One region of the Oceanobacillus sp. B139/18 genome, then DNA from elsewhere that is predicted to be linked to it. Evidence: predicted binding sites of a transcription regulator. Region 1 holds the regulator's gene; the other holds the start of a gene.

What was found. The regulator LexA, encoded in region 1, represses DNA repair genes until DNA is damaged. The targets are predictions, from matches to a motif close to CGAACATATGTTCG.
Region 2: a site for LexA is predicted at 1,619-1,632, ahead of recA (recombinase RecA). Genes of this name have one in related genera too.

The regions. Positions count from the first base shown of each region.
Region 1 is NZ_JBVFXI010000001.1:555,354-558,907, forward strand. Features, by position in the region: gene spo0A (sporulation transcription factor Spo0A) at 1-631, shown strand, start outside; gene ACZSMY_RS02720 (hypothetical protein) at 901-1,164, opposite strand; gene lexA (transcriptional repressor LexA) at 1,376-1,996, opposite strand; gene ACZSMY_RS02730 (YneB family resolvase-like protein) at 2,385-3,041, shown strand; gene ACZSMY_RS02735 (DUF896 domain-containing protein) at 3,107-3,340, shown strand; gene tkt (transketolase) at 3,433-3,554, shown strand, end outside.
Region 2 is NZ_JBVFXI010000001.1:412,925-416,478, forward strand. Features, by position in the region: gene pgsA (CDP-diacylglycerol--glycerol-3-phosphate 3-phosphatidyltransferase) at 1-258, shown strand, start outside; gene ACZSMY_RS01970 (competence/damage-inducible protein A) at 255-1,502, shown strand; gene recA (recombinase RecA) at 1,701-2,744, shown strand; gene rny (ribonuclease Y) at 3,014-3,554, shown strand, end outside.

The DNA of each region.
Region 1 (3,554 bases):
TGTGCTGGTATTAGATATTATTATGCCGCATATGGATGGAATAGCTGTTTTAAATGAAATTAAAAAAATGGAATTAACTAAAAAACCACATATTATTATGTTGACTGCATTTGGTCAGGAAGAAGTGATGAAGAAGGCAGTTGATTTAGGAGCTTCTTATTTTATCCTGAAGCCGTTTGACATACAGAATCTGGCTGATCAAATTCTGCAGGTTCAGGGAAGTGCGGTTTCCAGAGTATCAAATGTGACGAAAACAAATATTGAAAGTAAGAAAAAGCAGGACCTGGAAGCGAATATAACCAATATTATTCATGAAATAGGCGTGCCTGCGCATATTAAAGGATATATGTACTTAAGAGAAGCAATTACTATGGTTTATAATGATATTGACCTTTTGGGGTCCATCACAAAAGTGCTTTATCCGGATATCGCCAAAAAATTCAATACAACTGCTTCCCGTGTAGAAAGAGCAATTCGCCATGCAATAGAGGTAGCTTGGAGCAGAGGGAATATTGATTCCATTTCAGCATTATTTGGTTACACCATCAATATTTCTAAAGCAAAACCGACGAATTCTGAATTTATTGCGATGGTAGCTGACCGATTACGATTGGAGCATAAGGTATCGTAATATGGCCTGCAAGTATTGACAAAAAGCTTTAAATAACTAGCAACCCGTATTGTCACAGAAGGAAATTATATAAAACCTGCCGATGCATCCAATAAACAGGAAGCAGTACAGCCATTTATGAAGAAAAGAGTTGTACAATTTTATTTGTTATAAGTAAATTGCAAAAATTGTGTTTTTAATAAATATTCTAAAAAGTTGGGACATTACTTATTTTGATTAGAACGGTTTTCTTTTTATAAAATGAAAGGCTGTGTATATGCTTTATTCACTTATCCAAGAATAAAAACAGCAACCTGGTACCAAAGTGCAAGAGCAATAATCACAAGAGCAGAAATGATTTTTATCAAATTCTTTTTGGAAAAATAGTTCTTGTCCGGGTAAACTTCTAAAAAAGTGACAATGATGAGAAGAGCTGATAAAAATGGCAGTGTTAAATAATCTGCAACCTTTGTTAAATAGATAATTCCCAGAATAAAGCTGATAATGGTGATTGGAAGATAAAGCCAGCGTTTCTTTTTTAACGTTTCAGTCAATTTTATACACTCCTTATACTTGTACTTTATATTAAGCATATTATGAATGGATTAATTTTATACTAGAAAAAAGGTTAACAGGCACATCTGACAAATGTGCCCGTTAACCTTTTTTGACTGGCCGATAAAATCACCTATAGAGGATGTTCTAACGTTTCTGCTATGTGCAGCTTATACTGCCCGCATGCTCCTGCTCTAAAGCACATTCCTTTTAGTGGATATGACGGTATAAGCCGATTACCTTGCCGAGAATAGATACGTTTTCGTAATAGAGAGGTTCCATCGTTGCATTTTCGGGCTGGAGGCGGAAACGGGTCTTTTCTTTAAAAAAACGTTTGACAGTCGCTTCATTTTCATCCGTCATTGCTACAACGATATCTCCATTATCCGCAGAGCTTTGCTGTTTTACGATAACCATATCTTTGTCGAGGATGCCTGCTTCAATCATACTGTCTCCATCAATGACAAGTACAAACAGATTATCCTCCGGTCCGGCAGAAGAGCTGGGAACGGGAATAAACTCTTCCACATTTTCAATCGCAGTAATCGGGATTCCGGCTGTTACCTTCCCTATTACAGGTACATAAATGGCCTTATCCTTAGGCGCATCATTCTCATTATTATATATGATCTCGATGGCACGAGGTTTGGTCGGGTCTCTCCGAATATATCCTTTGTTTTCTAATCTTTCTAAATGACCGTGAACAGTAGAGCTTGAAGCTAACCCGACAGCTACTGCAATTTCACGTACGGAAGGCGGATAGCCCTTCTGCTCTACTTGATCTTTAATAAAGTCAAAAATCATCTGCTGTCTTTTTGATAGTTTTGTCATGACTTACTCCCCTCTAGCATAGGTATTTGTTATTCATAGTATAGCATTGAATGAATCAATTTACAAACAAATGTTCTAAAAAGTATTGACAGGAACAGTTGTTCTGAATATACTATAGTAAGAACAACTGTTCCGGAACCAGATAAAATATCGAAGGGGAGTTTTAATATGTTTGAAAAACTGATGAAGTCTGATGCTTTTTATATTGTAGCTTTTATTATTGCGTTAATATTTTTATATACGATGATGGTTACAATTTAAGTGATTGACCAGACGACTGATTTCCTTGCTTATTTTGTAGAGAGCAAATATGCTGGTAAGACAGATTCTGTAAAGAATTGTCACCGAAAAGTTGAAAAAGAGCGGTTTATTATTGGAGGATAAAACATTGAGAACGATTATTTATTGTCGGGTAAGTACAGAAAAAGAAACACAAGAAACATCACTTCAAAGACAATATGAAGAGTTATCTGCGCTGGCCGATAAATTAAATTTTACGGTTGTGGATTGTATTCAGGAGAAGGCCAGCGGCTATGACATTGATAGAGATGGCATATTTAAGCTTCTTGATTATTTTTCTCATCAAGAAGCTGATTGTCTTTGTATTCAAGATGAAACAAGGCTTGGAAGAGGAAATACAAAAATTGCTTTATTTCATCAGCTCCGGAAAATTAATATCCCCATTTACACGGTTACCCATGAAGGAGAACTTGAGCTGAATGAAGCGGATTCGATGGTGTTGAACATCGTCGGTATAGTGGAAGAATATCAGCGTAAACTACATAATATGAAAATAAAAAGGGGAATGCGACGTGCTGTATCAAATGGGTATAACCCTCAAGAAAATTTACATCATATCAATCAATCCCCGGGAAGAGAACGCGCTGAAATTCCGATGGAAGAGATTGTGCGGCTGCGGCAGAATAAATTAACGTTTCAAGAAATCACAACAGTTTTAAAAGGACTTGGATTTCATGCATCAAAGGCAACCATCCATCGCCGCTACCAGGAATATATCAATTCCTTGAATGAAAGTGAATCGTGACGTAAGATAAAGAAACAGGAAGGTTATTTTAACTCCTGTTTTTTTAATCGAAGGAGGGGCAAGCTATGTTGTCTAAAGATAAATTAAATAGAATAAATATGTTAGCTAATAAAGCGAAAAGTGAAGGCTTAACAGAAGAAGAAAAAACAGAACAGCAAAATCTTCGAAAAGAATACCTGGCAAATGTACGGGGTTCTTTTAAAAATCATCTAAAAGGGATGACAGTCATTGACCCGGCCGGGAATGATGTGACCCCGCAAAAGCTTCGTGATTACCAGGAACGTAATAAGAAACACTGATACATCATATTAACTTAGCTTGTATCGTATCGGATTTCATTATAAAATAGAGGAAGAAACAGAATATGTTTTGAAGTGGAAGGAGAAAAACAATGACACAACAAGTTGAGGAACTATCCATCAATACCATTCGCACGCTCTCCATCGATGCAATTGAAAAAGCAAACTCCGGGCATCCGGGATTACCGATGGGTGCGGCACCGATGGCGTATAC
Region 2 (3,554 bases), 140 kb from region 1:
AGCAGAGAGTTTGCTGTTACGGGATTAAGACTCGTTGCAGCAGGCGAGGGAACCGTAATGGCTGCCGGCAGCATGGGCAAATTAAAAACAGCAACACAAATGATTGCAATTGCTGCTTTGTTATTGCATAACTTTCCATTTTCTTATATGAATTTTCCATTTGGTACAATTATGTTATATCTATCCTTAGTATTCACCATCATTTCAGGGGTGGACTACTTTGTTAAAAACTGGAGTATAATGAGGGATTCGAAATGACAAAAAATTATCAAGCAGAAATCGTTGCAGTAGGGACAGAGTTATTGCTTGGACAAATAGCGAATACAAATGCACAGTGGCTGTCGGAGCAGCTGGCTACGTATGGAATAAATGTTTATAACCATACTGTGGTGGGAGATAATTTAGATCGTGTTGAACAGGCATTTCGTCTGGCGCAGTCACGTTCAGATATTGTAATTGTTACTGGCGGGCTGGGACCGACGGAAGATGACCTGACACGGGAAGGCTTTGAACAATTAACAGGCCTTGAAATTATAGAAGATAAAACAACAATGGAAAAGATAGAAAGCTATTATAAAGAGCGAAACCGCACGATGACACCGAATAATCGGAAGCAGGCCCGTGTTTTCAAAGGTGCCACTGTATTAAAAAATAATGCAGGGATGGCTCCGGGAATGTATATCGACTATCAGGATACGCATTGGTTCTTTCTGCCGGGCGTTCCTCGGGAAATGAAGCAAATTTCTTCAGAAGAGCTATTTCCATTTCTGGAAAACTTAACGGGTAAACAGCAGGTTATTCAATCTACTGTGTTGAAATTTATCGGCATCGGCGAATCCAATCTGGAGCATGAATTAACAGATATGATTCATGAACAGACAAATCCGACGATTGCTCCGCTGGCACAAGACCAAGGAGTGGTTATCCGGGTTACTGCGAGTGCTGCATCGAAGGCTGAGGCACAAAAACTGGTTGCAGATAAAAAACAAGAAATTTTAGCGCGTATTGGAGCATACTGCTTTGGTGAGGATGAGCAGACGATTGAGAATAAAGTAATGGAGCTGTTGGCAGAAAAAGGAAAAACATTAGCTGCCGCAGAAAGTTTAACAGGCGGATTATTCTCTAGCAATCTTGTATCGGCGGCTGGAGCATCGAATGTCTTTGCCGGCAGTCTGGTAACGTATCAGACAGCAGCAAAAGAAGCTTTATTGGGCTTGACGCCGGAATGGATTTCGGAATATGGGGTCGTAAGCAAGGAATGTGCCGAAGCAATGGCAGAGCAGGCTGCCACGAAATTAAATACACCTACCGCTATTTCCTTCACCGGAGTCGCTGGTCCGGAAACGCAGGAAGAAAAGCCGGTCGGACAAGTTTATATTGCCATTTACGATGAGGGGAAAATAGTGGAATCAAGTTCTATTCTTTTATCAGGCAACCGTAATAATATTCGTGAAAGAGCTGCTTTAAAAGGGTTTGAATTATTATATCAATATTTGAAATAAAAGTTTAAAAAAGGAAGTTTTAATAATTAACCCTTACCTGACTTAGAGATTTCCTTTTTTAATACGTTTTTACAAGTGATTTTAAATTTTAAGGCAAATTCTGTCTTGAAAATATAAGAACATTTATTCGTCTTTTTGCTTGTTAAATTGATGAAATCATTGTATGATGGATACAGATAGATAAAGGAGGAATTTTCGGTGAGTGATAAACAACAAGCTTTAGATATGGCTTTAAGACAAATAGAGAAGCAATTTGGTAAAGGTTCCATTATGAAAATGGGAGAGAATGAAATACCGAAGATTGCTACGATTCCAAGCGGATCGCTGGCTTTGGATGTATCCCTTGGAATTGGTGGATATCCAAAAGGAAGAGTAGTAGAAATATATGGTCCGGAATCTTCCGGTAAAACAACAGTAGCGCTCCATGCTATTGCAGAGGCGCAAAAACAGGGCGGGCAGGCTGCTTTTATTGATGCAGAGCATGCACTTGATCCTGTTTATGCAAGAGCGCTTGGTGTGAATATTGATGAGCTTTTATTATCACAGCCAGATACAGGGGAACAGGCTTTAGAAATTGCTGAAGCACTTGTACGAAGCGGCGCAGTAGATATTGTTGTCGTCGATTCTGTAGCAGCACTTGTACCGAAGGCAGAGATTGAAGGGGAAATGGGAGATTCTCATGTCGGCTTGCAGGCCCGGTTAATGTCACAGGCACTCCGTAAGCTTTCAGGAGCAATCAATAAATCGAAAACAACAGCTATCTTCATCAATCAGATTCGTGAAAAAGTAGGCGTGATGTTCGGGAATCCGGAAACAACTCCCGGCGGCCGTGCGTTAAAATTCTATTCCTCTGTGAGACTGGAAGTGCGCCGTGCTGAAACCCTTAAAATCGGCAATGACGCTGTAGGGAATAAAGCCCGTATTAAGGTTGTAAAAAACAAAGTAGCGCCTCCATTTAAGCAGGCAGAAGTAGATATTATGTATGGCAAGGGCATTTCAAAAGAAGGGGAAGTTCTGGATATTGGTTCAGACCTTGATATAGTACAAAAAAGCGGTGCCTGGTATTCTTATAATGGAGAACGGTTAGGTCAGGGCAGAGAAAATGCAAAACAATACCTGAAAGAAAATGAAGAAGTATTTGAAGAAATCAGCAAGACCATCCGTGATCACTATGAACTGGACAAAGAGCCGGAACAAAGTGAAGAAAAATCAAAAGAAGAGCAAGAAAGTCTGGACCTTTAATATAAACTAAAAAACCATAGTCAGTGCTATGGTTTTTTAGTATCTTCTAAAATACATATTCAGTATGTACGCAGATGATTTATCAAGATTTCCAATATATTATAATTTATATCGGGAGTTCCTTGACATTCAAGCTTGTGAGAATTAATATTAATAGTGTATAATTTTATAATTTGTATTATGAAATTACCTTTATTTTATGCATTTGAAAATGTGATATGCCGACAAATACGCAATTTACAATTTTATAGGCAATAGGAGGTGAAGTTATGAACACTGTGATTATTATCATCTCCATTTTGCTTGCTCTAGTCGTCGTATTTGTTGTTGGTTATCTGGTACGTAAATCTATTGCAGAAGCTAAAATTTCTAGTGCGGAAACCTTAGCGAAACAAATTATGGAAGAAGCACGCAGAAATGCAGATACTGCTAAGAAAGAGGCGCTTCTAGAAGCAAAAGATGAGAATCATCAGCTTCGGAGCCAAGCCGAAGATGAGATTCGTGAGCGTCGTATGGAAGCTCAGAAGCAAGAAAATCGTCTGATGCAAAAAGAAGAAAATCTGGACAGAAAAGGTGAAACATTAGACAAACGTGAGGTTCTGCTCGAACAGAAAGAACAAACTCTTGTGGAACAACAACAACAAATGGAAGAAATGAAAAGCAAAGTGGAAGCTATGAAAGACGAGCAGCAAGCTGAGCTTGAGCGCATTTCAGGATATACAACCGAGCAGGCGAGACAAGTTATTTTAGAGCGCATCGAAAAAGAAGTACAGCATGAATCAGCAGTCATGATTAAAGAAGCTGAAAATC